Regions from separate parts of the Shewanella sp. KJ2020 genome, predicted to be linked through region 3. Evidence: predicted binding sites of a transcription regulator. Region 3 holds the regulator's gene; each other region holds the start of a gene.
What was found. The regulator LexA, encoded in region 3, represses DNA repair genes until DNA is damaged. The targets are predictions, from matches to a motif close to TACTGTATNNNNATACAGTA.

Region 1: the regulator LexA is predicted to act here: its motif matches at 5,677-5,696, upstream of recA (recombinase RecA).
Region 2: the regulator LexA is predicted to act here: its motif matches at 8,281-8,300, upstream of recN (DNA repair protein RecN).

What each region holds. Positions count from the first base shown of each region.
Region 1 is NZ_JAKUKD010000031.1:219,040-229,472, reverse strand. Features, by position in the region: gene MJO46_RS17795 (aspartate kinase) at 1-1,071, opposite strand, end outside; gene alaS (alanine--tRNA ligase) at 1,081-3,705, opposite strand; gene MJO46_RS17785 (regulatory protein RecX) at 4,010-4,420, opposite strand; gene recA (recombinase RecA) at 4,495-5,568, opposite strand; gene mutS (DNA mismatch repair protein MutS) at 5,947-8,517, shown strand; gene rpoS (RNA polymerase sigma factor RpoS) at 8,612-9,592, opposite strand; gene MJO46_RS17765 (peptidoglycan DD-metalloendopeptidase family protein) at 9,672-10,433, opposite strand, start outside.
Region 2 is NZ_JAKUKD010000031.1:187,631-198,063, forward strand. Features, by position in the region: gene ribD (bifunctional diaminohydroxyphosphoribosylaminopyrimidine deaminase/5-amino-6-(5-phosphoribosylamino)uracil reductase RibD) at 1-899, shown strand, start outside; gene MJO46_RS17635 (riboflavin synthase) at 907-1,563, shown strand; gene ribBA (bifunctional 3,4-dihydroxy-2-butanone-4-phosphate synthase/GTP cyclohydrolase II) at 1,631-2,734, shown strand; gene ribE (6,7-dimethyl-8-ribityllumazine synthase) at 2,881-3,357, shown strand; gene nusB (transcription antitermination factor NusB) at 3,372-3,776, shown strand; gene thiL (thiamine-phosphate kinase) at 3,855-4,811, shown strand; gene MJO46_RS17660 (phosphatidylglycerophosphatase A) at 4,811-5,305, shown strand; gene MJO46_RS17665 (universal stress protein) at 5,405-6,283, opposite strand; gene recN (DNA repair protein RecN) at 6,589-8,250, opposite strand; gene MJO46_RS17675 (AEC family transporter) at 8,379-9,341, opposite strand; gene lldR (LysR family transcriptional regulator LldR) at 9,533-10,432, shown strand.
Region 3 is NZ_JAKUKD010000019.1:53,174-63,606, forward strand. Features, by position in the region: gene plsB (glycerol-3-phosphate 1-O-acyltransferase PlsB) at 1-1,540, opposite strand, end outside; gene lexA (transcriptional repressor LexA) at 1,701-2,321, shown strand; gene MJO46_RS12070 (cell division inhibitor SulA) at 2,318-2,830, shown strand; gene coxB (cytochrome c oxidase subunit II) at 3,232-4,770, shown strand; gene ctaD (cytochrome c oxidase subunit I) at 4,780-6,372, shown strand; gene MJO46_RS12085 (cytochrome c oxidase assembly protein) at 6,374-6,955, shown strand; gene MJO46_RS12090 (cytochrome c oxidase subunit 3) at 6,952-7,827, shown strand; gene MJO46_RS12095 (DUF2909 family protein) at 7,832-8,050, opposite strand; gene MJO46_RS12100 (SURF1 family protein) at 8,049-8,813, shown strand; gene MJO46_RS12105 (hypothetical protein) at 8,905-9,450, shown strand; gene MJO46_RS12110 (heme A synthase) at 9,450-10,427, shown strand.

The DNA of each region.
Region 1 (10,433 bases), on a different contig from region 3:
TAAAGATACTTTTGCACGTTGACGCTCAACAATCAATTGGCCTAGATCAAGGCTAGCGCTTAAAGCTTTTAGTTCCTGCAAAAGAATATCCACTTTTGCTTCCGCCAGCATAAAACTCACGCTGTCTGAGGGGCTATCCTCATTTAGCCTCAAAGGCGTTATAAACTCGACATCGATCTCAAGGCGCGATAAACAAGCTAAAAGAGCCTGATAACGTTCACTCGTAGTGAATAATCCATCTATGGTCAAAGTTGCTAAAGCTTTATTAACGGCAATACCCTGAACTAAAGAGGCTATCGCGACTTCAGATTCATCACCAAATTGAATTAATGTTCCTTGTCCAGCCTCAAAACTCGATAGCACCCGTAAAGGCACCCTAAACCGCTCTGCATATTCAACGGAATCAGGATGCAATACCTTAGCGCCAAGCTTAGCCATTTCGAGCATAACATCGAAACCAATCACATCGAGACGACGGGCGCTGCTATCGATATTAGGATCTGTGGTAAACACCCCAGCCACATCGGTGAAAATCTGGCACTCATCGGCTCGCAATGCTGCGGCTAAGGCAACCGCAGTGGTATCCGAACCACCACGCCCTAAGGTCGTTACATCCCCATGGGGATCAATACCTTGAAATCCCGCCACAATGGGCACTATGCCATCGGCGAGCAAGGACTCGAGATAAGCCGTATCGACATGCTCAATACTCGCCCGACCAAACTGACTATTAGTATGGATTTGAACCTGATCTCCCGTGAGCGACTTAGCCTTAATCCCACGGCGCTGAAGAGCTATTGCCATCAAGGCAATACTGATTTGCTCCCCCGTCGAAACAAGCATATCGAGTTCCCGCGCACTGGCACGGGGATCGATTTGCGCCGCTAGCGCAAAAAGGCGATTGGTTTCACCTGCCATGGCCGATAAAACCAGCACCTGCTGCTCACCACTGTGGGCGGACTTTGCAATCTGTTCGGCAACCACTTCGATACGTTCGATAGAACCCACCGAAGTGCCGCCAAACTTTTTCACAAAAAGCTTGCTACCACTAAGCTTTCGTTTTTCGAGCACAGCGACCTCTTAAGCTAAACGCTCAGTAATCCAAGGTAATACTTGAGACAGTGCCGCATCCAGATTTTCTGGTTGACTACCGCCCGCTTGCGCCATATCAGGGCGACCACCGCCCTTACCACCTACTTGCGCAGCAACCATAGCAACCAGCTCACCCGCCTTCACTTTGCCGACTAAGTCGTTACTCACGCCGGCGATCAGGTTAACTTTCCCATCCTGCGCCGTACCAAGTACGATAATGGCCGATTTCAATTTCTGCTTTAACTCATCTTGCAGGCCGCGAAGTGCACTGGCTTCAACGCCGTCAAGCTTCTTAATCAGCACGTTAACGCCATTAACAACAACTGCATCACCCGCTAAATCCGCACTCGCTGCCGCCGCTAACTTATCTTTTAACTGCGACATTTCTTTCTCGAGCTGCTTCATTTTATCGAGCTGTGCCTTCAGCTTAGCCACAACTGAATGGGTATCGCCCTTGAGCAATGCCGCGGCTTCTTCAAGCTCAGCCTGTTGCTGTGCCACATAGGCCATAGCTTCAGCACCGGTTACCGCTTCAATACGACGAACACCCGCAGCAATACCACCTTCGGAGGTGATCTTAAATAGACCAATGTCACCGGTACGGCCAACGTGGGTACCGCCACACAATTCGATAGAGAAATCCCCCATGGTAACCACGCGCACTTCTGCATCGTATTTTTCACCAAAGAGTGCCATAGCGCCCTTCGCTTTAGCTTCATCAATTGCCATCTCAGCGGTTTTCAGCTCGTGGTTACGGCGAATTTGGGTATTGACTAATTCTTCGACTTGCTTTAATTCCGCAGGTTTGACTGCTTCGAAATGAGAAAAGTCAAAACGTAAACGCTCAGGATCAACCAAAGAACCTTTTTGCGAGACGTGAGTGCCGAGCACTTGACGTAGTGCGGCATGCAATAAATGCGTCACAGAGTGGTTTAACTGAGTGCGGTGGCGCAGTTTCTTATCCACTTTTGCCTCAAGCACTTGACCAACACTTAAGCTGCCAGCCGTTAATGTGCCTTTATGGCCTGAGGCTTGGCCAAACTTTTGCGTATCGTTAACAACGAACTCAATGCCCTGGGCCACTAATACGCCCTTATCACCTACCTGGCCGCCCGATTCAGCATAAAAAGGCGTTACATCGAGCACCACTACGGCATCATCACCCGCATTGATCGCTGAAACAGACTCGCCGTTCAGGTATAGCGCGGTGACTTTAGCATTACCAGTAAGTTCTGAGTAACCACAGAATGCGGTTTCAGCATCGATCTTAAGTGCTGCGTTGTAATCGGCGCCGAAGTTACCCGCCGCTTGGGCGCGGCTACGTTGCTCGGCCATCGCGGCTTCGAAGCCTGCCTCATCGACAATAATATTGCGCTCACGGCATACGTCAGCGGTTAAATCCACTGGGAAGCCGTAGGTATCGTATAACTTAAAGACGGTTTCACCGTCTAAGGTATCGCCCTGTAATTCATTTAACGCAGTGTCTAGAATACCTAAACCGCGTTCTAAAGTACGGGCAAACTGTTCTTCTTCCGCTTTAAGCGCTTTTTCAACGATAACTTGTGTTTCCGCTAAGCCTTTGGCCGCATCGCCCATCACATCAATCAGCGTCGGCACTAACTTGTAGAAGAAGGCTTCGTTAGCACCTAACTTGTTACCATGACGTACAGCACGGCGAATAATACGGCGCAGTACATAACCACGACCTTCGTTCGATGGCATCACACCATCGGCAACCAAGAAGGCGCATGAACGGATATGGTCGGCAATCACGCGCAGTGACTTATTAGATAAATCGGTTACACCAATAATTTCGGCGGCTTTTACGATAAGAGCACGGAAGATATCGATTTCATAGTTTGAGTGAACGCCCTGCATAATTGCGGCAATACGTTCGATGCCCATACCTGTATCGACGGACGGTTTCGGCAGCGGCAACATTTCGCCAGAGGCTTGGCGATTGTACTGCATGAAAACGATGTTCCAGATCTCGATAAAGCGATCGCCATCTTCTTCTGGGCTACCGGGACGTCCGCCCCAAATATGATCGCCATGGTCGTAGAAAATTTCGGTACAAGGGCCACAAGGGCCTGTATCACCCATTTGCCAGAAGTTATCTGAAGCGTATGGAGCACCCTTATTATCGCCGATACGAATGATATTTTCGGCGGCGACACCAATCTTTTTATTCCAGATTTCAAAGGCTTCATCGTCTGTTTGATAAACGGTTACGCACAGACGTTCCTTCGGCAGCTTTAAGGTTTCGGTTAGAAATGACCAACCAAAACGGATCGCTTCTTCTTTGAAGTAGTCACCGAAACTGAAGTTACCCAGCATTTCGAAAAAGGTGTGATGACGGGCGGTATAACCGACGTTATCTAAATCGTTATGTTTACCACCGGCGCGCACGCAACGTTGAGCAGTGGTCGCACGTGTATAGCTACGCTTGTCCATGCCAAGAAATACGTCCTTAAACTGGTTCATACCGGCGTTGGTAAATAACAGTGTTGGATCGTTGCCGGGTACAAGAGAACTACTGTCCACAACTTGGTGACCATGGCTGCGGAAAAATTCGAGGAAAGCACTTCTAAGCTCTGCTGTCGTTTGATACATGAAATCGTCCTGAATTGGGTAAGCATGACCAGCTACACCAAAGGTAGCCGCATTTCTAATTTGCCCAGCATTATAAGCAGACTGAGGAAGGACGACCAGCCTTGATTGCGGATATACCCATCAGGAATTTAATATTTTAAGCAAGATCCCCAACGGTGGATGGGTTATCACAAATTGAAGCCTAAAATAAGGCTCCCACGCCGATGAAACAAAGCGAGCATTCGTCTAGTTGCTGTTATGACGTTGAGTGAAGTTAGCGGCTAATATTTAGGGCTATCGAGGTTCAAAACAAGATGGGATAACATCAGTTATCGAAGTCGTCACTGGGATCGTAATCGAGTGCATAGGTGACTTGTTCATAACTGAAACCTTGCCCGAGTAAAAAGCGTACCCGCTTAGCCTTTTCCTTAGTTAACAGTTCCAATGCTTTAGAGCCTTTGACTTCTGTGACCTTAGGATTGCCGTACTTTTTGATCGCTTTATCTTTGGCTAATTCAAACCAATCACAACCGCTGTTTACAATGGCGGTTTCAATGCATTCTTTGGATAAGCCTTTGAGTGCAACAGCTTGGCGTATACGAATAGCACCGTGCCCACGACTAATATGGCTACGAACAAGCAATTCAGCATAATGGCTGTCGTTGATAAATCCCGCAGACTCACAATCATTTAGCGCGGTTTCAACCTCGGCTAATTCGAAGCCTTTTTCGAGCAGTTTAGTGCAAACTTCTTGGCGGGAGTAATCGCGGCGCGCGAGTAGCGCGACCGCGACTTGACGGGCTGACTGGCTCAGAAAACTTCGCCTGTCTCTAAGTCAATATTCCCCTCAGTGTTGTCATCATCGGATGCAGATGATGCCAGTGCGCTAGGGTTACTCAACAATAGCTCACGCAATGTCTTATCGATTTCAGCGGCTACTGCTGGATTTTCAGTTAAATATTTACCCGCGTTGGCACGGCCTTGACCAATTTTATCGCCCTTGTAACTGTACCAAGCACCGGCTTTTTCAATCAGTTTATGGGCTACGCCTAAGTCAACTAACTCACCAGTACGGTTGATACCTTGACCATACAGGATTTGGAATTCTGCTTGTTTAAAGGGAGCTGCGACTTTGTTTTTCACCACTTTAACGCGGGTTTCGTTACCGATCACTTCATCGCCGTCTTTAATCGCACCTGTGCGACGAATATCTAAGCGGACAGAAGCATAGAACTTCAGCGCGTTACCACCGGTAGTGGTTTCAGGGTTACCGAACATCACACCAATCTTCATCCGGATTTGGTTGATGAAGATAAGTAAGGTGTTAGATTGCTTTAAGTTACCCGCAAGTTTACGCATGGCTTGGCTCATCATACGCGCCGCTAAGCCCATGTGAGAGTCACCAATTTCGCCTTCGATTTCAGCTTTGGGCGTTAACGCCGCCACAGAGTCAACGATGATCACATCCACCGCACCTGAACGAGTTAGCGCATCACAAATTTCTAGGGCTTGCTCGCCAGTATCAGGCTGAGAACAAAGCAGATTATCAATATCTACCCCTAATTTTTTAGCGTAGATAGGATCTAAAGCATGCTCGGCGTCAATAAAGGCACAGGTTTTACCTTCACGTTGTGCTGCGGCAATGACTTCCAGTGTTAAAGTCGTTTTACCTGAAGATTCAGGGCCGTAGATCTCAACGATACGTCCCATAGGTAAACCACCAGCCCCCAAGGCGACGTCCAGAGATAGCGAACCGGTAGAGATGGTTTCAACATCCATGGAGCGATCTTCGCCCAGCTTCATGATGGAGCCTTTACCAAATTGCTTTTCAATTTGGCTCAATACCGCAGCAAGTGCTTTCTCTTTGTTTGGATCGACCTTCATTCCTGTTCCCTCATCTAGACAGCATCTAGGCTGTCAAAAGTGATATTCAATTTAATAACGCGGGCAATTCAAAAAGCGAGGCTTTCTGTCTTAATCTGCTGACTAGTATACTGTACAATCATACAGTATCAAGACCTGTGGCTGAATTATTTTTCGGTCAACGGATTTGCCTAAATTAACCCGCTTTTAGATGACTCTAAGTCAGATAAGTCACTATATAAACGAATATCCACAGTTTAGGGCTCAATTCTCAGCAAATTATTGCTAAGATTGGCGCAACTTTTTTGCGCACGAGTGACCAAAATCCCTGATGGGTTAGCCACTACCCGCGCAATTGATATCGCCTTTAGGGCAGTCACAACGGACGATAACGATTTAATGAATGTAATTGATACCGATGATTTAGAAAAACATACTCCTATGATGCGTCAATATTTGACCATGAAAGCAGAGCATCACGATATGTTACTGTTTTATCGTATGGGTGACTTCTATGAACTCTTCTACGACGATGCCAAACGCGCTTCCGAATTATTGAGCATCTCGCTGACCGCACGCGGCAAGAGTGGCGGCGATCCTATTCCTATGGCAGGTATTCCCTACCATGCAGTTGAAGGCTATTTAGCTAAGTTAGTTCAAATTGGTCAATCGGTTGCCATTTGTGAGCAAATTGGCGATCCCGCGACCTCTAAAGGTCCGGTTGAGCGTAAAGTAGTGCGCATAGTGACTCCAGGCACCTTAACCGATGAAGCCCTCTTACAGGAGCGCCAAGACAATCTGTTAGCTGCGGTTTATCAAGGGAAAGTTGGCTTTGGCTATGCTACCCTCGATGTCTCTTCCGGTCGATTTGTGATTGCAGAGCTTGAGACTCGAGAATCCTTAGAGGCCGAATTACAACGGACCAATCCCGTTGAAATTCTCTACAGTGAAGATTTTGGCGCACTAGAATTATTACAACATTTCAAAGGCAAACGTCGCCGCCCCGAGTGGGAATTTGATTACGATACCAGCATTAAGCTGCTGCTGGCACAATTTGGTACTAAAGACCTACATGGTTTTGGTATTAGCGATGCGCGCTTATCTCTGCAAGCGGCGGGCTGCTTGATGCAGTATGTTAAAGATACCCAGCGCACCGCACTGCCCCATATTAATGCCATAACCCGTTTCAATCAGACCGATACCATAGTGCTCGATGCGGCTACTCGCCGTAATTTAGAGTTGACTCAAAATCTCAGCGGCGGACGGGATAACACCCTCGCAGCCGTGCTCGATAATACAGCCACAGCCATGGGCAGCCGTATGTTGCAACGCTGGATCCATCAACCACTAAGGGATCATGCGCAAATTTTTGCTCGCCAGACGGCTGTCAATGAATTGCTTGAAACCGCTGTACATGAGTCATTGCATGAGCAGCTTAAAGCGCTCGGAGATATCGAGCGCATCATGGCAAGACTTGCTCTACGTACCGCTCGGCCTAGGGACTTTGCCCGATTGCGTCAAGCATTGAGTTTATTGCCTGATTTACAAAAAAGTTTAAGTACACTGAGCGCACCGCACACCATTCAGTTGCGTCAACATTTAGGTGAATTCCCCGCAGAGCAAGCCTTGCTTGAGCACGCCATTGTCGATAATCCTCCCATGCTGATCCGCGACGGCGGCGTTATCCGTGAAGGCTACAATGCTGAATTAGATGAGTGGCGTGGATTGAGCGAAGGTGCCAGCGATTATCTGGTCCAACTCGAAGCGCGGGAAAAAGAACGTACAGGCATAGCGACACTGAAGGTCGGCTACAACCGAGTACATGGCTATTACATTGAGGTCAGCCGCTTACAATCAAGCCAAGTACCGCTAAATTATCAGCGCCGTCAAACCCTTAAGAATATGGAGCGCTATATCACGCCCGAACTTAAGGAATATGAAGAGAAAGTCCTCTCCAGCCAAGGTAAAGCCCTAGCCCTCGAAAAACAGCTATGGGAACAACTATTCGATCTTATTCTGCCTAAATTACATGAATTACAAGCCTTTGCTAGAGCCGCTGCCGAACTCGATGTATTGAGTAATTTTGCCGAACGTGCCGAAACCTTAGGTTATACCTGCCCAGAACTGAGCACGGAAATTGGGGTAAAAATTGATGCGGGTCGCCACCCTGTGGTTGAACGTGTTAGTCAAACGCCGTTTATCGCTAACCCGGTCACCTTGCATAATCAAAGGCGCATGTTGATTGTGACTGGCCCCAACATGGGGGGTAAATCGACCTATATGCGCCAAGTCGCCTTGATAACCCTAATGGCTCACATCGGTTGTTTTGTACCGGCAGAGCGGGCTGTCATAGGGCCTATTGATCGAATATTTACCCGTATTGGTGCATCGGACGATCTGGCTTCTGGTCGCTCAACCTTTATGGTCGAAATGACAGAAACCGCCAACATCCTCCATAATGCAACCGCTCAAAGTCTAGTGTTAATGGATGAAATCGGCCGTGGAACATCGACCTACGATGGTTTATCACTAGCTTGGTCAGCTGCGGAATATCTTGCCCAGCAAGTCGGCGCTATGACGTTGTTTGCCACCCACTATTTCGAGCTAACTCAGCTACCTGAGCTAATATCTGGCGTCTATAACGTCCATTTAGATGCGATAGAACATGAGGACACCATCGCCTTTATGCATGCAGTGCAGGAGGGTGCAGCCAGCAAGAGTTATGGTTTACAGGTTGCGGCACTCGCGGGCGTGCCAGCAAAAGTCATTAAGGCGGCGAAACACAAATTGCAGCAATTAGAAAGTCGCGATCATCAACTTGAGAGCACAAAAACGCCCATTCAAACCCTACTCGCTCTACCTGAGCCGGCTGAGAATCCCGCTCTCACTAAACTGCAGGCACTCAATCCCGATAATTTAACGCCGAAGCAAGCACTTGATTTACTGTATGAGCTAAAACGTTTAAGTTAAACGATTGAATTTTAGATAACAAAACGCCCACTTCTGTGGGCGTTTATATATAAACTACTCTCGGTAAGGCTAAAATTAAGTCTCCCCAAAGACATTAACTTCTAAACAAGGCTTCTACTGATAACCCCTGTGATCCAAGCAGATCACGTAGACGTTTTAGTGCTTCAACCTGAATTTGACGTACACGCTCACGGGTTAAACCTATCTCAGCCCCCACATCTTCTAAAGTGGATGGCTCATAACCCAATAAGCCAAATCGACGGGCTAACACTTCTCTTTGTTTGGTATTGAGTTCGTTTAACCATTTGACGACAGAGTTAGAAATATCTTCATCCTGCACTTTATAGTCAGGGCCTACATTATCATCATCGGCCAGCACATCTAACAGAGCTTTGTCATTATCGCCCCCCAAAGGCGTATCGACAGAGGTGATTTTCTCATTCAACTTCAGCATACGACTCACATCGGCACTGGAAACCTGCAGTTTTTCAGCAATTTCTTCCGCTGTGGGTTCATGGTCAAGCTTTTGTGCTAACTCCCGCGCTGTACGTAAATACACATTCAATTCTTTGACAACATGGATAGGCAGACGAATCGTACGGGTTTGATTCATAATCGCCCGTTCAATTGTTTGTCTAATCCACCACGTCGCATAGGTAGAGAAACGGAAACCTCTTTCGGGGTCGAATTTCTCTACTGCGCGGATCAATCCTAGGTTACCTTCTTCGATTAAATCTAACAGGGCAAGGCCACGATTGTTGTAACGACGGGCAATCTTCACGACGAGCCTTAAATTGCTCTCGATCATGCGGTTACGGGATTTTTCGCAGCCTTTTAAGGCCTTACGGGAAAAATAAACTTCTTCTTCTGCGCTAAGCAGTGGGGAAAACCCTATTTCACCTAAATAGAGTTGAGTGGCATCAAGATTTTTTTGCAGGTCATCTTGAACCTGTTGTTCTAGTCCAAGCTCTTGAACTAAATCGGCGACTGTATCCTCTTTTTCGAGATCAAACTCTGCGGTTTCTACGGAAAAATCTACTAGTTCTTCTGCGGCAGTGCTATTTATACGGCTCATGATCAAATCTCCCAAACCTAATTTAACTGCTTGAATTACTGCAATTCTATTTCCTCCATGCCAACAAGGCCCTAAACAATCATTGCTTAGGTAGATAGTTAAGTGGGTTTACAGATTGACCATGATAACGAATTTCAAATCGCAACATTACCTGGTTAGTGCCTGTGTTACCCATTTTCGCAACTGTCTGTCCCGCAAGGACATGTTGCTTCTCTGTGACTAAGATCTGATCTGCGTGAGCATAAGCACTAAGGTAATCGTCACTATGTTTAATGATGACTAAATTACCATATCCCCTCAGCGCACTACCTGCATATACCACCCGCCCATCTGCAGCAGCTTTGATGATATCTCCACGTCTTCCTGCGATCTTAATGCCTTTATTCCCCTGCTCATTAGCAGAGTAAGTCCCAATCAGTTTACCTCTTACTGGCCATTGCCACTGACTCACACTGCCGGGCAGTGTCGAGGTGGGGGCAACTATTGAAGGGTTAACATTTTGTTGAGCACTTGTTGCAGAATACGCAGGCTTCGCTTTCTGATCAAGTGTTTTTTTCTGAGGATCATTTGATTGATTTTTTGCGCTGGAATTATCACTAGAAGATTGTTTTGTCGAGGAATTAACCTCACTCAGCCCTTTAGCTGTCGGGTTATTTCCACCTAAAGACGTCGATTTTGATCTAGATACTGACGGGATTTCAGTGAGATATAAAATCTGTCCAGGGTAGATAGTGTACGATTTATCTAATTGATTAATTTTGGCTATTTCAGCGAAATCCTTGCCTGCCGCCCATGAAATTGAATAGAGCGTATCGCCTTTTTTAACTTTATATGAATTTGA
Region 2 (10,433 bases), on a different contig from region 3:
GCCGTACGCCGCCCTGCGCCTTAGCGCTGATCAATATTGGTGTTAAACGTGTGGTGGTAGCGGTTGAAGATCCCAATCCGCAGGTAGGCGGGCGTGGTATTCAAATGCTGCGCGATGCGGGCATTGAAGTGGATGTTGGCTTGCACCGCGACGAAGCTTACGCTTTAAATCTAGGTTTTATGCAGCGTATGGAGTCGGGCCGGCCTTGGGTGACGGTAAAGCTTGCCGCGAGTCTCGATGGTAAAACCGCACTATCAAACGGCGCGTCTAAGTGGATAACTGGCCCTGAAGCTCGCCGCGATGTGCAGCGCTTACGATTACGTTCCTGCGCGCTGGTCACTGGTATTGAAACAGTACTGGCAGACGACCCTTCACTGAATGTGCGATATTCAGAGCTTGGCAGTTTAACTGCGCAATTGAGTGAAGCGCAGGTCTTACAACCACTGCGGGTGATTTTAGATAGTCGTTGCCGCATGCCTATTAGGGCTGCACTATTTGCGATTGAATCCCCTATTTTATTAGTCTCGACAGAGCCTTATTCGCCAGACTTTATGGCGCAGTTACCTCTCCATGTGACTTGTCTCCAATTACCGGCCATCGAAGGTCGAATCTCCTTGCCCGCACTATTAAGCTATTTAGGCAAAAGCTGTAATCAGGTGCTTATCGAAGCGGGAGCAACCTTAGCGGGTGCCTTTATCGGCGCGGGATTGGCTAATGAGTTGGTGCTTTATCAGGCGATGAAAATCCTTGGCGCTCAGGGGCGTAATTTACTTGAGCTACCCGATTATCAGGTGATGGCCGATATCCCTGCACTGAGACTCGCCGATGAGCGCAAAGTGGGTGCGGATACCCGTTTAACATTAAGGCTTAAGCCGAAACTATCTTTATCGAATAAGTGAGTTAACCATGTTTACTGGGATTATTGAGGCCGTTGGCACACTGCGAAAGCTTGAACGCAAGGGCGATGATATTCGCTTAACGGTGGCGAGCGGCAAACTGGATTTAAGCGATGTGCGCTTAGGCGACAGTATTGCCACCAATGGGGTGTGCTTAACTGTGGTACAACAGTTAGCCGATGGTTATGTGGCCGATGTTTCAGCCGAAACCGTAAGCCTCACAGGTTTTGCCAACTATAAAGTGGGCACTAAGGTGAACCTTGAAAAGGCCGTTACTCCAACCACACGTTTAGGTGGGCATATGGTCAGCGGCCATGTGGATGGCATTGCCACCGTTGAGCAGCGTTTAGCGCGGGGCCAAGCGATTGAATTTTGGTTAGCCGCGCCCGCAGAGCTTGGGCGTTATATTGCCCACAAAGGTTCCATCACCATCGATGGTGTGAGCCTCACGGTAAACGAGGTCGATGGACACCGTTTTCGATTAACCATAGTGCCCCATACCGCAGGTGAAACCACGCTGGTGGATTTGAAAGCCGGCGATAAGGTGAATATTGAAGTGGATTTAATCGCCCGCTATTTAGAGCGTTTAATGCGCTTTGATACTAAAGAAACCCAAGGTGGTGGGGTGACCATGGAAATGTTAGCCCGTGCTGGCTTTGTGCGTTAGGGCACTGGCACTTAGCCCACTTAGGTATAGAATTTCATAACAACAGTAAAATCATAAAGGTCCTACAATGGCGCTGCACAGTATAGAAGAGATCATCGAGGATATTCGTCAAGGCAAAATGGTCATTTTGATGGATGACGAAGACAGAGAAAACGAAGGTGATTTAATTATGGCGGCCGAAATGGTCACGCCAGAAGCGATCAACTTTATGGCGAAATACGGCCGCGGGTTAATCTGCCAAACCATGACCAAGGCCCGTTGCCAGCAGTTAAATCTGCCCTTGATGGTCACCAATAACAACGCCCAGTTCTCGACTAACTTTACGGTATCGATTGAAGCGGCGGAAGGCGTGACTACGGGGATTTCAGCCCACGATCGTGCTGTTACTGTAAAAGCTGCAGTAGCTAAAGAGGCTAAAGCCTCTGATTTAGTGCAACCAGGGCATATTTTCCCCTTGATGGCGCAGGACGGCGGCGTATTAACCCGCGCGGGCCACACTGAAGCGGGCTGCGATTTAGCACGCCTCGCGGGACTTGAGCCATCGGCGGTCATCGTTGAGATTTTAAATGAAGACGGCACTATGGCCCGTCGCCCCGATTTAGAGATTTTCTCTGAATTACATGGCGTTAAAATTGGTACTATCGCGGCGCTGATTGAATACCGCAATACCAAAGAAACCACGGTTGTGCGCGAAGCAAAATGTAAACTACCAACCCGTTTCGGCGAGTTCGATATGGTGACCTTTAGGGACACCATCGACAATCAACTGCACTTCGCCTTGGTAAAAGGTGAAGTGAAAGAGGATTGTTTAGTGCGCGTGCATCTGCAAAATACTTTCAATGATTTACTCCACTCTGAGCGCGATCAACAACGTAGCTGGCCACTGGAAAAAGCCATGGAGCGTATTTCTGCAGAGGGTGGCGTATTGGTGTTACTGGGTAATCAAGAACATCCCTGTGAAATCCTTTCTAAGGTGAAGGCCTTCGAAGCCGAAGATCAAGGCCAAGCGCCTGCTTCTGCAAAATGGCAGGGAACGTCGCGCCGCGTCGGTGTAGGGTCGCAAATTCTCGCCAGTCTAGGCGTGACTAAAATGCGCCTGCTCAGCTCACCTAAGCGTTATCATTCACTTTCTGGCTTTGGCCTCGAAGTGACCGAGTATGTGGCCGACTGAGTCACTCGTTAAGTTGGGATGAAGTTGTCGTCAGGTAAAATTAACCATTTCTGATAATTTGCATAGGGCTCTGGGCAAATGGCTGTGATATCATATCGCCACTTTTCGCCCCGAGCTGGGTGCTTTAGCAAAATTTAGGTAAGATAATGAACGTAGTTCAAGGTAATATCGAAGCGAAAAATGCCAAAGTTGCGATTGTAATTTCGCGTTTCAACAGCTTTTTAGTTGAGAGCCTGCTAGAAGGTGCACTTGACACGCTGAAGCGTTTTGGCCAAGTCAGCGATGACAATATCACTGTTGTCCGTGTACCCGGTGCGGTTGAGTTACCGCTAGCTGCCCGTCGTGTGGCTGCCAGTGGTAAGTTCGACGGTATTATCGCCTTAGGCGCGGTGATCCGTGGTGGTACTCCCCATTTTGATTTTGTTGCAGGCGAATGTAACAAAGGTCTAGCCCAAGTTGCCCTTGAGTTTGATCTGCCTGTTGCCTTCGGTGTATTGACCACCGATACCATTGAACAAGCGATTGAGCGTTCAGGTACTAAAGCGGGTAATAAAGGCGGCGAAGCTGCCCTAAGCTTGCTTGAAATGGTCAATGTTCTGCAAGAACTTGAACAACAGTTGTAATAGTAGGAAAAATAATGAAGCCTTCTGAGCGCCGCAAGGCCCGCCGTTTAGCCGTTCAAGCCATTTATTCATGGCAACTAAGCGGGAATAATATTGCCGATGTCGAGCATGAGTTTTTAACTGAGCAGAGTCTCGACGGTGTTGATGTAGCTTATTTTCGTGAGCTATTTGCAGGCGTTGCAACTAAGAAAGCCCAACTGGATGAACTGATTATCCCGTTTCTGGACCGCCCAATTGATGAGGTGTCGCCAGTGGAAAAGGCCATAGTTCGCCTAGCGAGCTATGAACTGACCTTCCGTAAAGATGTGCCCTTCAAGGTTGCCATTAACGAGGCAATCGAGTTGGCTAAAGCTTTCGGTGCGGATGACAGTCATAAGTTTGTTAATGGATTACTCGACAAACTGGTTGCACGTAAGTAATAAAGACAAACGGTATCCTAGGATACCGTTTTTCATTGCTAACAAAGGTGGCCGATGTAAGTCGAGCCAAACTGTACAGTGAAAGAATTCCAATTAATTGAATGTTATTTTAATAATCGCGGTCCTACTCGCCGTGATGTGAAGCTGGGTATCGGCGACGATTGCGCCTTAGTGCAACCCGCAGAAAATAAATCGATCGCTATCTCCTGTGACACTTTAGTCGAAAATGTCCACTTCTTCCCCGATATTCCTCCCGCAGCCTTAGGTTACAAAGCCTTAGCGGTAAATTTATCCGATCTGGCAGCTATGGGCGCCGAGCCTGCGTGGATGACGCTCGCCTTAACGCTACCGGAAGTGGATGAAACTTGGCTCAGTGGTTTTAGCGAAGGCTTGTTTGAGGCGGCCGATTACTATGGCATCGCCTTAATTGGCGGCGATACCACCCGTGGTCCACGGGCCATTAATATCACAGTACACGGCCAAGTTCCCCAGGGTAAAGCACTCACTCGCCACGGTGCTAAGGCTGGGGATTGGATCTATGTAACTGGTACGCTTGGAGATTCTGCCTTAGGTTTGGATATTATTCGAGGCGATCAACACGCGCGAGCAGAGCATAAAGAGTTTCTGATCAACCGCCATTATCGTCCTACGCCTAGGGTATTGGCAGGGCAATCTCTGCGTTCATTGGCGTCGAGTGCTATCGATCTTTCCGATGGTTTTATCTCAGATATTGGGCATATCCTTAAGGCATCACAGGTTGGTGCCATTGTCGATGTGGCGAATATTCCCTTGTCCCGTGCGATGAAAGATACAGTGAGTGAAGAGCACGCCTTAGGGTATGCGCTGACAGGGGGAGAAGATTACGAACTACTGTTTACTGTCCCCGAGGCACAAAAAGGGGCTTTAGAAACGGCTTTAAGCCATGCGGGGACTAAATTTGTTCGAGTTGGACAAATCAGCGCAGGTACTAAGCTTAAGCTGCAACTCAATGGCGCCCCCTTTACACCGCCTTACCACGGTTTTGAGCATTTTTAATGAATTGGTTTTCAACGGATCAGGCCCTGACTCGCCTGTCATTAAAAAATCCGGTTCACTTTTTAGCGCTCGGCTTTGGCAGTGGACTTGCGGCCAAGGCCCCCGGCACTTTCGGTACACTCGCGGCCATTCCTTTATATTTGCTGATGGCGCCGTTGCCTTGGGCTTGGTATCTAGGGTTAACCCTTCTTAGCGTGTTGGCTGGTATTTATATTTGCGATAAAGCCGCGAAGGATATGGGGGTGCATGACCATGGGGCTATTGTTTGGGATGAAGTGGCTGGGTTACTTATCACTATGATAGCGGCACCTGCGGGTTGGGTTTGGTTATTGATTGGTTTTGGTTTATTTCGCTTTTTTGACATTATCAAACCTTGGCCAATCCGCTGGCTCGATGCCAAAGTCGAAGGTGGTTTTGGGATCATGATCGATGATGTGCTGGCGGGCGTTTTTGCTTTTATCGGTCTACAAATTTTAGCTATGCTCTTCTTATAGCGGACATAGAGCGCCAACAAATCATATCTACAAAAAATGCCTTTATAACATAATGTTGATAAAGGCATTTTTTATTATTTCGCTCAATTTTTGTCTTGCTCAATGTTGTAGTTTCGGCTTTACGATATAGAGATCGGTTTTCAATTGATTGATAATATTTCGAGAAGCATTGCCTTTCAATAGACTCAACAATCCTTTGTGTTCAGCGCTCCCCATGACAAGCATATTTACATTAAGCCTTTGAGCTTCCATGGAAATAGTATCCTCAGGTAATCCCTCGACCACATGAAGATTATCGGTGTCGAGATTATAATACCGAGCAACATTGGTTAGTTTTTCTTGGTATTTATCCCGCTCAGACATCAGTAGTCTAGTGTCTGGTGCATTAAAGTTCATATAGAATGGATCGGGTAAGTAGCTATTAATTAAATGGAGATCATTAGCGAGAATATTCGCTACATGTTTGCTTTCTTCTATGAGAGTTTCATTAAAAATCATATGTGAGACGTTCTCATTGTCTAGTTCGAGCGCCGTTAAAATATGTCCATTTTCATGCCAATCATCAAGGTTGACAAACATCACCGGAATATCTGGCATGCGCAGTAATAGCCATTCATCTGCAATTAAAAATTCACTGAAAAAGGGTGGATAGAATTTGTGACTTACAACAATAAGATCATAGGGTAGTTGTTTACATTCGTTGACGACGGCGTTGTGGATAGAATGAGACTGGCATTCCTTTATGACAATAGGATGCTCTTTATCTGGGTAGGTTTGTAGAGGCTTTCGTTTTTTCTCTTTATTTTCAATATAGTCATCTTGATGAAACAGCAGACTCAAGTTGAAGTTATGGGTTCGTTTGACCTTTAGAACGGTTAAGGAGGCATGACTTTTTTGGGCTAAAATAACGGCTTTTTTGAGTACAGCCGCAGGTGAGACTACATCATCAATCGCGGCGAGAATATGTTGAAAGGACATGTTCTTCTCCTACTTCCTTTGGGTTATTAAGTCTAGGAGAAGCCCAATAATAGAGTAATATTAAATATCGCTATCAAATTTGCAATTTAGGTAATAATAATCTATGTAAATTAACGCTTTTAAATTCAAAATATTACTTAGTAGTGAAAACCCGTTATTTATCCTTTATACCTAAAATTATGTTTAATATACGAATTTATTCGTATTCAACAATCTTAATCAGCCCCAGATCAAAGTTTTGATCCACAATAAACTGCTGAGTATTAAATAGATTTTTGTCATTCAGGCACTTATATAGGTAACTACTATGCCTGTAATAACTCCCGCGCATTCGCCAAGGTATTAGTCGTGATAATATCGCCGCCGAGTAATCGAGCAAGCTCTTGAATACGCTGCTCTTTGTCTAATGCAGTCATTGTGGTCTCTGTACTCCCCGCTTTATTATGCTTGTTAACGAACATATGCTGATGGCCATTTCCAGCGACCTGCGGCAAGTGGGTTACACACAGCACTTGGGTTGACTCACCTAAGCTGCGCAGCATTCGGCCAACAACGGCGGCAGTCGGTCCTGAAATACCTACATCGACCTCATCGAAAATTAGTGTGGGTGTTGCCACCTTTTTAGCGGTAATCACTTGTATACCAAGGCCAATTCGCGACAATTCTCCCCCCGATGCTACCTTAGAAATAGGTTGTAAAGGCTGCCCTGGGTTAGTGGTTACCATAAATTCGATATGATCACTGCCGTTGGGAGACATTAACTCTGGGTTAAAACTGACATCAATTGTGAATTTCCCCTTAGGCATATTCAGTTCGTGGATAGACTGAGTTACGAGTTTATCTAGCTCTTTAGCATAGCGAGCACGGCTTTGGCTGAGTTTTTGTGCATTGTTAAGGTAAGCGGCTCTACTGGCATCGACCTGCAATTGAATTTCTTCGAGCTTGCTTTCGTCACTGTCTAAGGTGCTCAGCTCTGCTTTTAATGCTAAATGATGTTCGGCCAGTTTATTCGGGCTGACATGGTGCTTACGCGCCAGTTGCATGGCTTTTGATAGCCGTTCTTCTAAATAGGCGAAATGGGTCGGATCGAGTTCAAGCTTACTTAAATAGTGCTGTAATTCACCCGCACTTTCTTGTACTTGGATTAAGGCATCATTCAACATAATGTTGATATTGCTTAATGCAGGATCGTAGCTTTGTAGATCTTCTGCGAGGGAAACGACTCGGTTGAGCAGCGACTCTATGTTGTTATCTTCACCCTCGGTGAGTAACTCTAAGCTCGCCTGACAGGTATCAATCAACTCAGTACCATTGGCCAGAAGTTTGTGCTCTTGCTCAATTTCATCGAACTCATCGACTTTAAGAGCAAACTCATCGAGTTCTTCTACTTGATACTGCACTAATTGCTTGCGGGCAATACGTTCATGCTGGGAGGCTTCGAGTTGCTTTAGATCGGCCTCAATTTGCTTGCAGCGTTGAAAACTGGCGGCAACCGTATCGATAAGTAATCTGTGGTTGGCATAACTGTCGAGCAGGCTCAGTTGATGTTCACTCTTTAACATTGCATGGTGGGCGTGTTGGCCATGGATACCAACAAGCAATTGCCCCAGCAATTTTAACTGAGTCAAAGGAACAGGATTGCCATTGATATAGGCGCGCGAACGGCCATCGCTACCAATAGTGCGGCGTAGGATGCACTCATCATCGAGTTCAAGATCGTTATCTTCTAACCAACGTTTTGCCAGTGGAATATCATCCAAGGAAAAGCGGGCGCTGACCTCGGTTTTATTGGCGCCAGGGCGAACGCTGCTGGCATCGGCACGATTACCCAGGCAGAGCCCAAGGGCATCGATGGCAATCGATTTGCCCGCCCCGGTTTCACCGGTAATGCTGGTCATGCCGGGGCGAAAATCTAGCTCAAGAAAACGTACGATAGCGAAGTTATTAATGCTGAGTTGGCAAAGCATAGTGAATTCCTGTCGAAAAATATACCAAACCACTGTATTGATAAACAGTATATACTGATTTTATATACAGTAAAGTGGCTTGGGCAAATAATCGGCATTATGGGCAGTCAATATTTTTAATTAGCTGATTATGCGTGGGTTCTTACTAAGCTTTCTAAGACAGGCAAACTAAAGAAAGTGACTAAGGTGCCAAATAGAATGCCCTGGGCACTGGTTGAAGCCTGAGTATTATAGCGCTGGGCAAGCAAATACACACTCGCCGCCGTCGGTAATGCACTGAGAATAACCCCCATCACCAGATAGTCACCGCTGACACCAAAGCATTTCAACATGACAAAGGCGAGAGCAGGTTGTACTGCGAGTTTGAAGAGGTTTATTACGCTGAGTTCGATAAAATTGGCCACGCTAAAAAGGGAACTGTCCTTTTGATATCGCATCGCTTTTGCTAATACCATGCCCACGGCAAAGAGAGCACAGGGACTAGAAGTATTGCCTATTTGTTGGATCATCATAGCCAGCCCAGAGGGCAGTTGAATGCCGGATGCCGAGATGCCAACGCCAATCAAACAGCCGATTACGATGGGGTTTTTACCTACGGCCATAAGCATTATGATGGCGGCATGCTGCTGCCGCTGCGTATTGGTGGCCAGTTCCAAAGAGACTAAGGCAACGGCAAACATCAATACGGATAAAAGGCTCGCAATCGCCGCAGCAACTAAGGCACTTTGTTGCTGCGGAAAGAGAATGATCAGTAGTGGGATCCCAATAAATGCGGTATTGCCAAAGGTTGCATTGAGGGCTCGAATCGCGGCTATGGCATGTTTTTTGGGGTGTGCGATAAGGGATATACCTAGGCAGATCAGATAAATAATAACCATAGCTGCACTGTAGCCCGCAATAAATCCCCATTGCAAAATCTCGCCAATCGGTTGCTGTGCGAGGGCAATCAGTAAGATCGCTGGGAAGGCAATATAGTACACATATTGATTCAGCACTTGGTCCGTTTCCACGGGAAGAAGCCGCAGTTTTTGTACTACAGTACCCAGTAACATGATCCCGAAGACGGCAAACAGAGGGGTTAAGATAGTCATGTCCCTCACTCATCCTTTTGATTTAGTAATATTCGAACTAGCGCAGTAAAACTGTCCGCAAATTAGCATACCATTTACTGGTAAGGCTATTGCGCTATGGTCGTATAAATGAATAATTCAATGTTTAAAACACAGTTACTTAGCGTTAAGGTTGCTTGTAAAACCTGCGCAAAGGGACATTAGGAACTAAGATGAGTGATGATTTAGGCGGTGAATTACAGCTTATTTACCTGTTTGTGCACTTAGTGAATGCGGGGAGTTTTTCACAGGCAGCGAAGGCGCTCGATATGCCCATCGCTACTGTGAGCCGCAAGTTAGCTAAGCTTGAAGAAAAGCTCGATAAGCAACTTTTTATGCGCAGCACCCGTAAATTGCGATTGACGGAGGAAGGGTTAGCATTATTTCAGCGCTACCAGAGTGTTATTGCTCAATTTGATGAACTGAGTGGCGTGGGAAGTGATAAACCCGAAGGTACGTTACGCATTGCCGCCCCGATTTCGATTATCTCCATCATCTTTATCCGCGCACTGAATGAGTTTGGTCGTCTCTATCCCGATATTCGGCTGCATATTTCCCAAAGCAATGAATTGGTCGATTTGATTGATAAGGGGATTGATGTGGCGATTGTGGGTGGCGCTCAGCCCGATTCTTCGTGGGTTTCGAGTACCTTAGGTGAATTGGATTATTGCTTGTTCGCAACACCGGAATATTTAGCCAATGCCCCCCAATTAACGCACCCTGACGATTTAGCTGACCATCAGCTAATAAAAGTGTGGCCCTTATTTAACTGGCATTTAAAGCATCCCAATGGCGAGTCATTCTACTTTAATGGCCCGACTAAGTTGACCTTAACGGATTTGCACGGTGCGATTGAGGCAACATTAGATCACGGTGGGATTTTGTATGGTCCGGAATTATTTGTTAAACAGCAGATTAAAGCGGGGCGACTACAAGTGCTACTCCCTGAGTGGATAGGCGAGCAGCGGCGGATTTCTATTTTGTATCATCAACGTAGCCAACAACCGCTCAAGGTTAGGGTGTTTATTGAGTTTATGCAGTCAAAGGCGGCAGAACTGTTTTCAATGCAGTGAT
Region 3 (10,433 bases):
GATTCGCCAGCACATTAACCGCTGGCGTTAACCAAGTCGGTTTTTGTTCTGGATCATCGGCAAGCTCTGCCCGCCAATTAGGCGCCCGCTCATTTAAGAAGTTTTGCAGCGTTATAGGCTCACCAAAGTTCACATAACCTTGGCCAAAATTACCTAATTTACGAATAGCACCAAAGACTTGCCAAACAGATTCTTTCTGCTTTTTCTTACCGCTTAATTCTTTATGATAAGTGGCCACTTCCATCACATGGTCATAGCCTAAGTACACAGGCACTAAAGTCACAGGACGTTCAATCCCGCGCAGTACACTGTTCATCGTCATCGCTATCATGCCGGTTTTGGGTGCCAACAAACGCCCCGTACGCGAACGGCCACCTTCGGAGAAATATTCCACCGAATATCCCTTAGCAAACAGTTGGTCTAAATACTCACGGAATACTGCGGTATACAGCTTATTGCCATTAAAACTGCGGCGAATGAAGAAGGCACCACCACGGCGGAACATTGGCCCAGCGGGCCAAAAGTTGAGGTTAATGCCAGCGGCAATGTGCGGCGGAACCATGCCTTGGTAGTACAGAATATAGGATAACAGCAGGTAATCCATATGGCTGCGATGACAGGGCACATAGACTATTTCGTGGCCATCGTGGTGCAACTGCCGAACTTGCTCGGCACCTTTTATGTTGATCCCGCTATAGAGTTTGTTCCATAACCAAGTCAAGAAACGCTCTGCAATACGGACTAAACTGTCCGAATAATTTGCCGCAATTTCATCTAAATATTCAATCGCAGTCTCACGGGCTTGGGTTTCAGAAATCTTCTTGCTAGACGCTTCTTCCTGAATGGCCTTACGCAGGGATTCGGATTTAAGCAGCGAATGGAATAGCGCCTGACGATTTGGCAACACAGGCCCCGTCATCACCTTACGCTGACGGCGGAAATGCACCCGCGCAACCCGTGCTAACTTATGGGCGATCCCCATATCTGTGCCATGTTCGTCGGCCATATAACGCAGTGACACAGCATTGGAAAACTGCACAAAATTATGCCGACCTAAAAATAAAATCATTAAACACTTGCGCAGCCAGGTCGGATTTTCACGCTCCAATACCGCCGCCTTCATAGTGTCGTCTTCTTTACCCGGCGTGCGGCCCCAATACAGGCTGACAGGCACCAACTGGATATCCAGTTCAGGTCTTTCCTTATGCACGGCCAATAAACGCATAAAACATTCAAGGAAAGGCGCATTACTGGCACGCTCACCAAATAACGGCTTGCGTCCTTCGAGGCAAACGACGCGGGGAGCCACGACGCCATTGGCCACTAAAGGTTCGTAGGGACTGGGTAACCCTAGCTTGGCAGTGATTTCGCTCAATGCAGCGATATCACTAATGGATTCTGTTTTCATCACATAAGCAAGGGGTCTGGAAGCATCCAGATTCAGATCGGCAAAGGGATCCTGAGGCACCACAATAGTGTGCACTAAGTGTTTTTGGATCCAACGTAATGATTTCAACCAAAGAGAGTCTTGTTTAGGCATTTTTCTTATGCAATTAAATACGTTCACTAGCCCAATAGAATACCAGACTCTGGGGAACATTCGCTAATACTCTCCGATATCGTTAAAAAGTGGTTAATACTTGCACTACCAACAATACTGTATATACTAACAGTAACTGTATAGAAAAACAGGAACCACCATGAGACCCTTGACGCCACGCCAAGCTGAAATTTTAGAGCTAATTAAACGAAATATTGCCGATACAGGCATGCCACCTACTCGGGCGGAAATTGCTGCACGTCTAGGTTTTAAGAGCGCCAATGCGGCGGAAGAACATCTTAAAGCGTTAGCGAAAAAAGGCTGTATCGAGATCATGCCCGGTACGTCTCGTGGTATCCGTCTCCCAGCAGAGGAAGAAGAAGTCACTGAATCTGGCCTACCGCTTATCGGTCAAGTCGCTGCAGGTGAACCTATACTCGCCCAAGAACATGTTGAGCAGTATTACCAAGTTGATCCCAGCATGTTTCATCCACCCGCCGACTTTTTACTGCGCGTAAAAGGCGACAGCATGAAGAATATAGGTATTCTCGAAGGGGATTTGCTGGCCGTTCATAAAGTACAACAGGCAAGAAATGGCCAAGTGGTTGTCGCCAGAGTCGACGACGATGTCACGGTTAAACGCTTCGAAAAAAAAGGCAACTTAGTCTATCTACACGCCGAAAATGAAGATTATTCGCCGATTAAAGTCGATTTAAGTTTTCAAAGTTTAACAATTGAAGGACTCGCCGTCGGTGTGATCCGTAATGGAGATTGGCTATGAACAAACTACTCGGCAATGCCCCGCGCCATCCAGGTTTATGGTTAGATGAAGTACGAGATACAGATACCGACTGGCAACATACTCCGATTAGCTGTATGCCAACCCAAACCCAAGGACAGCACGAACTCGTGCAATTAAGTGCTCAACTCGCACAGCTCAGCCAGCAGGGGCGATGGGTTGTACTTATTAATCCTCCAAGCATCGGCTATAAGCAACTCCTTGCTAACGCTGGAGTACGTATGGATCGCATCCTGTTAGTCCATGCCAAAGATGAGGTTGAAACACTCTGGGCAATGGAAAAAGCCCTGACAAGTGGTACGTCCAGTGCGGTCATTACTTGGACACAATCACTCGATGCCCGCGATAATCGTCGTCTACAAATTGTCGCTAAAAGTGCCCGCGCTATGGGAATTGTGCTCGAAGAGGTGAACAGTCACTTACGCTGCGATACTAGGCTCGAGCAACAAACACACTTTAGCCAGCAAGCTTTTTTCAACTCTATGCATTAATTTTTTACGCTATATTTTACCGTCAAAGCCGCCTCACCTATGAATGTGAGGCTTTTTTTTGGCAATTTTTCAGACAATTAGAAAAATAAGTGATCTTGATCAATATTTAAACAGCAAGTATGGTTGGTTAAGTCGGTGATGATATATCACCGCCGTGGCACAGAAATCGAACAGCTATCCCGTTTGAAATGCCACTAAAAATAGAGAACAGATTTATTTCAGTCGTATGTGCCAGCGTGGCTTATACCAGCAGTAATAATACTTAATTAAAAGTAACAGCCGCCAACGCACGTTGAAGTCAAAAATGCTTTTTTGGGAACTGAAGAGTTTGCATAGAGTTGAGACTTACTGTGTTGCTCTTCTTTGTAGTTGCTATTCGCAATTGGCAGAGGAGAAGTCTTGTGAAGCAATTGTTGTATTGTTTACTCGTGGTGTTATTCGCACCACCGTTGGCCGCCGCAGATACGCGGCTCAACATGACCCCCGGCGTAACCGAGATCAGTGGCAAGGTTTATCACTTGCACATGACCATCTTGTATATCTGCTGTGCGATCGGCTTAGTGGTTTTTGGGGCCATGGTTTACGCCATGATCAACCACAGAAAGTCCAAAGGCGCAGTCGCATCCCATTTTCACGAAAGCACTAAAGTCGAAATTGCTTGGACTGTTTTGCCATTTATCATTTTGATCTTAATGGCAATTCCAGCAACAAAGACATTAATCGCGATGGAAGATCCCAGCAATGCCGATCTCACCGTAAAAGTCACGGGTTCCCAATGGAAATGGCACTACAGCTATTTCGATCAAGACATTGATTTTTACAGCATACTCGCCACACCCAGAGCACAAATAGAGGGCACCGAAACCAAAGGGGAAAATTACCTTTTGGAGGTCGATAAGTCGCTCGTGCTACCGATAAACCGCAAAATTCGCTTCCTGATGACCTCTGAAGATGTGATCCATTCATGGTGGGTACCCGCTTTTGCGGTGAAGAAAGATGCCAACCCAGGATTTATCAATGAGGCCTGGACGCGCATAGACAAACCCGGCATTTACCGCGGTCAATGCGCCGAGCTTTGCGGTAAAGACCATGGTTTTATGCCCATCGTAGTGCAAGCCCTACCCGAAGCCGAGTTTGATGCTTGGGTGGCGGAACAAAAACAAGCCGCAGGGGCTGCGGCAGAAGCCGCTCAAGCCGCATTATCACAAACCCTCAGTAAAGAAGAGCTTATGACCCAAGGTGAGCAAGTGTACCTAGGCCACTGTGCAGCCTGTCATCAACCCAATGGCGAAGGCTTAAAAGGCGTATTTCCACACCTCAAAGGCAGCCCGATAGCAACGGGATCGCTCAGTGGTCACCTTGAAATCGTGATTAACGGTAAAGCGGGTACCGCCATGCAAGCCTTTGGTAAGCAATTGACGGCACAGGAAATGGCCGCTGTGATTACCTATGAACGTAATGCATGGGGCAATAATACTGGCGATGCTGTGCAGGCCAAAGATGTTAACGAGCATATGAACGGCAGCGCTGGCACACCAGCATCTACTGCAGCGCCAGCCAATACGACCCCAACTCCCGCGCCTGAACCTGAGCCAGTTGCAGTTGTCGATCCCGCCAGCCTCCCCACACTCAGCCATGATGCTCTAATGGCCGAAGGTGAGGCTGTCTACGCCACCACTTGCGCAGCCTGCCATCAATTAACGGGTGCAGGAATACCCCCCGCCTTCCCGTCACTGGTGGGCAGCGCTATCGCCACTGGGCCCATTGCTAATCATATCGACATAGTAATACATGGCAAAACGGGCACGGCGATGCAGGCATTTGGCAAACAATTAAGTCCACAGCAACTCGCGGCCGTCATTACCTATGAACGTAATGCTTGGGGCAATAATACCGGCGATACAGTGCAACCTGCTGATATCGCAAGCCATGGACAGTAGGGGATTATGATGAGCACAATGACTCAAGATCAAACCGCAGCCCATGATGACCATCATCATGGTGCGCCAAAGGGCATCATGCGCTGGGTGCTAACCACCAACCATAAAGACATAGGCACTTTGTATTTATGGTTCAGCTTCATTATGTTTTTAACCGGTGGCGCTATGGCCATGGTGATCCGCGCTGAACTGTTTCAGCCCGGATTACAATTGGTCGAGCCCAATTTTTTCAACCAAATGACCACAGTCCATGGGCTGATCATGGTGTTCGGCGCCGTGATGCCAGCCTTTACTGGGCTCGCAAACTGGCTGATCCCTATGATGATTGGGGCGCCCGATATGGCGCTGCCACGGATGAATAACTGGAGTTTTTGGATCTTACCCTTCGCCTTTACCATTTTACTCAGCTCACTGTTTATGGAAGGCGGCGGGCCTAACTTTGGTTGGACCTTCTACGCGCCACTATCAACCACTTATAGCCCCGATAGCACGGCACTCTTCGTGTTCTCTATTCATATCATGGGGATAAGTTCAATTATGGGCGCAATCAACGTGATTGTGACCATAGTGAACTTACGTGCGCCCGGCATGACATGGATGAAGCTACCGCTGTTTGTGTGGACTTGGCTTATCACAGCATTCCTACTGATCGCTGTGATGCCCGTCCTCGCGGGCGCTGTAACTATGGTGCTGACCGATAAGTTTTTCGGCACTAGCTTTTTCGACGCCGCGGGGGGTGGCGATCCTGTGATGTTCCAGCATATCTTCTGGTTCTTCGGCCACCCCGAAGTTTACATCATGATCTTGCCGTCCTTTGGTATCATCTCAGCCATAGTGCCCGCCTTCAGTCGCAAACCATTATTTGGCTATGCATCAATGGTTTATGCAACTGCGAGTATTGCAATTCTGTCGTTCCTTGTGTGGGCACATCATATGTTCACTACAGGTATGCCAGTGTTTGCCGAGCTGTTTTTCATGTATTGCACTATGTTGATTGCGGTGCCAACTGGGGTGAAAGTATTTAACTGGGTGGCGACTATGTGGCGCGGTTCACTCAGCTTCGAAACCCCTATGTTGTTCGCCGTGGCCTTTATCATACTCTTCACCATTGGCGGTTTTTCAGGGTTAATGCTCGCCATTACGCCCGCCGACTTCCAATACCACGACACCTATTTTGTGGTGGCGCATTTCCATTATGTGCTAGTGACTGGGGCGATTTTCTCCATCATGGCGGCGGCCTATTACTGGTTACCTAAGTGGACGGGGCACATGTACAACGAACGGCTGGGACAGTGGCATTTCTGGTGTTCGGTGATTTCGGTCAACGTACTGTTTTTCCCAATGCATTTCCTTGGGCTGGCGGGTATGCCAAGGCGTATTCCCGACTACTCGATTCAATTTGCCGATATCAATCAAATTGTCTCTATTGGTGGGTTTGCCTTCGGTTTATCGCAATTGATTTTCTTAGTGCTAGTGATCAAATGCATCCGTGGCGGCGAGAAAGCCCCCGCTAAACCTTGGGAAGGCAGTGAGGGTTTAGAGTGGACATTGCCAAGCCCAGCACCCTACCACTCCTTCACGACACCACCCGAGGTGAAATGAAATGACAAACAATCACCAGCCCGACAAATCTAAGTCAAATCGCAAACTCATCAGCCTGTTAGTCATGGGTTGTATCGGTATGTTTGGCTTTGGGTTTGCGCTGGTGCCGCTATACGATGTGCTATGTGAGCAGCTTGGGATCAACGGTAAAACCTCCAGCACCGCCAGCAATTATCAAGCTATTACTGTTGATACTAGCCGGGTTGTTACTGTGGAATTTATCTCCCAAGTGCAAACGGGTATGCCGTGGAAATTTGAGCCGCAAACCAAGCGGCTCGAAGTCCACCCCGGCGAACTTATCCACACGGCTTTTTTGGCACGCAATCTCTCGGACAGAGCCATAATCGGTCAGGCGATACCTTCGGTATCCCCAGGCCAAGGTGCTGCCTACTTTAATAAGACTGAATGTTTTTGCTTTAATCAACAGCACTTAGCGGCTTCGACCAGCGCAGAGTTGCCACTCATTTTCTTTGTGGATCCTCAGTTACCTGAGTCCATCCACACTCTGACCCTCTCTTACACCCTCTACGACATTACCGACAAGCAGTTAGCGTCTGCCCTAGAGCAAGGAGCTGCAAAATGACTACAAAACATGAACCTTACTATGTCCCCGCCCAAAGCGCTTGGCCCATCATTGGTGCTATAGGGCTGTTTTTAATCGCCTTTGGTGCAGGAAGCTTTGTACAACAACTCAAATCGGGTGCCTCAGGTGGCGGCTATATACTGCTCGCAGGCATCGCCGTAATCCTCTTTATGCTAGTGGGTTGGTTTAGAACCGTGATCAACGAATCCATGACAGGACTCTATTCCCATCAAATGGATAGATCCTTTCGCCAAGGCATGAGCTGGTTTATTTTCTCCGAAGTGATGTTTTTCGCGGCATTTTTCGGTGCATTATTCTACGCCCGCATGGTCGCGGTGCCTTGGCTTGGCGGCGCCTCGAATAATGCCATGACCCACGAAGTGCTCTGGCCACAGTTCGAAGCCGTTTGGCCATTGATCACCACACCTGATGGGACAAAAACCGAGGCTATGCCATGGACTGGTCTGCCATTAATCAACACTATTGTGCTGCTAACCTCTTCTGTCACCTTACATTTTGCCCATGTCAGCTTAGAAAAAGGCAAACGTTCCGCCATTACCCTCTGGCTCGGGATCACCATACTCTTAGGGATGGGTTTCCTTGCCTTACAGGCCGAAGAGTATATCCACGCCTATCAGGAAATGGGACTCACCTTAACCTCTGGGATTTATGGCAATACCTTCTTCCTGCTAACGGGTTTTCACGGCATGCACGTGACCCTAGGAACGGTATTCTTATTAGTGTTGTTTTTCAGAGTGTTGAAGGGGCACTTTAGCGCAGATAAGCATTTCGCCTTCCAAGCGGGCAGTTGGTATTGGCACTTTGTGGACGTGGTCTGGCTGTGTTTGTTTATTTTCGTCTACGTACTCTAAGGCTTTAGTAAGGCGTGGGATTGGGGCTGATTAATCCAGTCCCTAATGCCACCAGCAATAGCAGGATAACGAGCACAGAGAAGAGCACCCGGCGACCAAGATAGCGACTCATAGGCATTTTGTTGTCGCCTTTCACCATAATAAACAAGGCTCTACCTAAATTAAAAATGATAAACAGCAACAGCAGAACTAAGGCCAACTTAAAAATAAACAGGGTATTCATGCAATATCCTTATGTCCTGCTGAATAAATTAACGGTTTTTTTGCTGATACTGACTGTGGCTGTATTCGGGATTTTGGTCAAGCTGGGCCTATGGCAATTAGCCCGAGGTGAAGAAAAAACCGTCCTACAAGCGCAAATGGAAGCGAGGCAATCCTTATTGCCACTCAGTTTTGAGCAGCTCCAGCTAAAGGTAAATAAGGAAAGCGTCACAGGTTATCGTCTACAAATACAGGCGACGCCCGCGAGCTCACAAATCTGGCTACTGGATAATCAAATCTATCAGGGTCAAGTGGGCTATTTAGCCTTTCAGCCCCTACAAGTGGAAGCTGGAAAACCTTGGTTGCTGGTCGAACTCGGTTTTGTCGCCGCAGGCTCCCACCGTGGTGAATTGCCTCAAATCACCCCGCTTAGCGGTGAATTAGCTATCGAAGGTCGGCTTTATCAAAAGCAAATCAATCCCTTGAGTCAATCCTTGATGGCTGAGTCGGGGGCAAATATTCGCTTTCAAAATCTCAATATTCCCGAGATGTCGCAGATGCTAGGCCACCCTTTACTCCCTGCGGTGCTGCAACCGGATGAGTTACCCACACTTGCCTTACCGCATCCTTGGCAACCCTTCCCTCTGCCAGCACAAAAACATTGGGGTTATGCGTTGCAGTGGTTCTCTATGGCGGCCGTGTTTGCGGGGCTCATGTTGTGGCAAGGGATTAAGTATGTAAAACGCCATAGTGCCGAAGCAATCTCACTCTCAAGGAGCGAATAGGCAAATTCGACCCATACTTAGTAAAACACAAATAAAAACTAAATAAATATAAAACAATAAATTAGGGATAATTTGAATGAGAGGAGCAAGTATGAACTCCCAGAATAAATCTAAACATAAGGCTTTGGGCTTGTTGCTGCTGGCGTTTATCGCGCCCGTAGTGATAGCCAAACTTGTGCTGAGCCTAAATTTATACCACGGCGGCGCCACCAATCATGGTGAGCTCATCACCCCAGAGACTAGCTATGCCAGCCTTGGGGTTGACAATCCCGTCCCCAAAGAATGGCAACTGCTGTATTTACTGCCCGCCCAATGTGACGATGCCTGCCGCGAACGCCTGTATATTTTACGCCAAAGCCATACTGCGCTAGGGCCAGATCAGGCGCGAGTCGAGCCGCTGATCCTCACCCATCCCGACAGCGATCTTAATGCCTTAAGCGGCTTTAATTTTAATACTCGTCCCGTCAATGGGGGCCTAAGCCATTGGCTAGATGAACAGCAGCTGATCATAGTCGATCCCTTAGGCAGTTTAGTGCTGCGCTACCCCCAAGTGCAGGGCAGAGAAGCCCATTTAGCTCAAGGTAAGGCCTTGGTTGCGGATCTGCGTAAATTGCTAAAACTGTCGAGGGTAGATTAATGTCACTCACCTGGACCCTACGCTTAACCTTAGTCTTTACCCTATTAGTGATCTTAATGGGCGCTTACACTCGCCTCTCGGATGCGGGTCTAGGTTGCCCAGACTGGCCGGGATGCTACGGCCATATCAAAGTGCCAACCCAAGACCATGAAATCGCCCGCGCGCAAACCATATTCCCCGATCACGATATACACCCAGAAAAAGCTTGGCTGGAGATGATCCACAGGTATATCGCCGGTGGGCTGGGCTTGTTGGTGTTGTTCATTTTCGTTTTATGTTTAAAAACCCCCGAGGCACCGAAAAAGTTACCGCTTATCATAGTACTGCTGATCCTCTTTCAAGGGGCGCTAGGCATGTGGACTGTGACCATGAAACTTATGCCCATAGTAGTGATGTCGCATCTCATTGGTGGCTTCAGCCTGATTTCACTGCTGTTACTCCTCTATCTTCGCACTCGGCCACGGCGGATTTTTAATAGCGGCACCTATGTTCGAAACCTCGCCCCCTTGGCATTAGTCAGTCTGTTTGTTCTCATCGGCCAGATCATGTTGGGGGGCTGGACTTCGTCAAACTATGCGGCGCTCGCCTGCACCTCTTTACCTATTTGCGAAGGTAATTGGATGAATAATTTGGCAATAGCCGAAGCCTTTTCACCTTTTCAGGGCCAGCACCCTAGCTTCGAGTTTGGTGTATTAGATTACCCAGCGCGGATGACTATCCATATCGCCCACAGAATAGGCGCTATCGTCACCGCCAGTTTGCTACTCGTGCTCGCCTATCGATTATTTGTGAGCAACGCGGGGATGAGGGCACTAAGTCTGTTATTAGTGGGCCTAGTGATACTGCAAGTGGGTTTAGGTATTTCTAACGTCGTGATGCATTTACCACTGGGTATTGCCGTTTCACATAATGGCGGGGCGGCACTGCTGCTACTGACCTTAGTCGCAATTAACTATTTTTTATGGCGCAAAGCATAAGCGAGG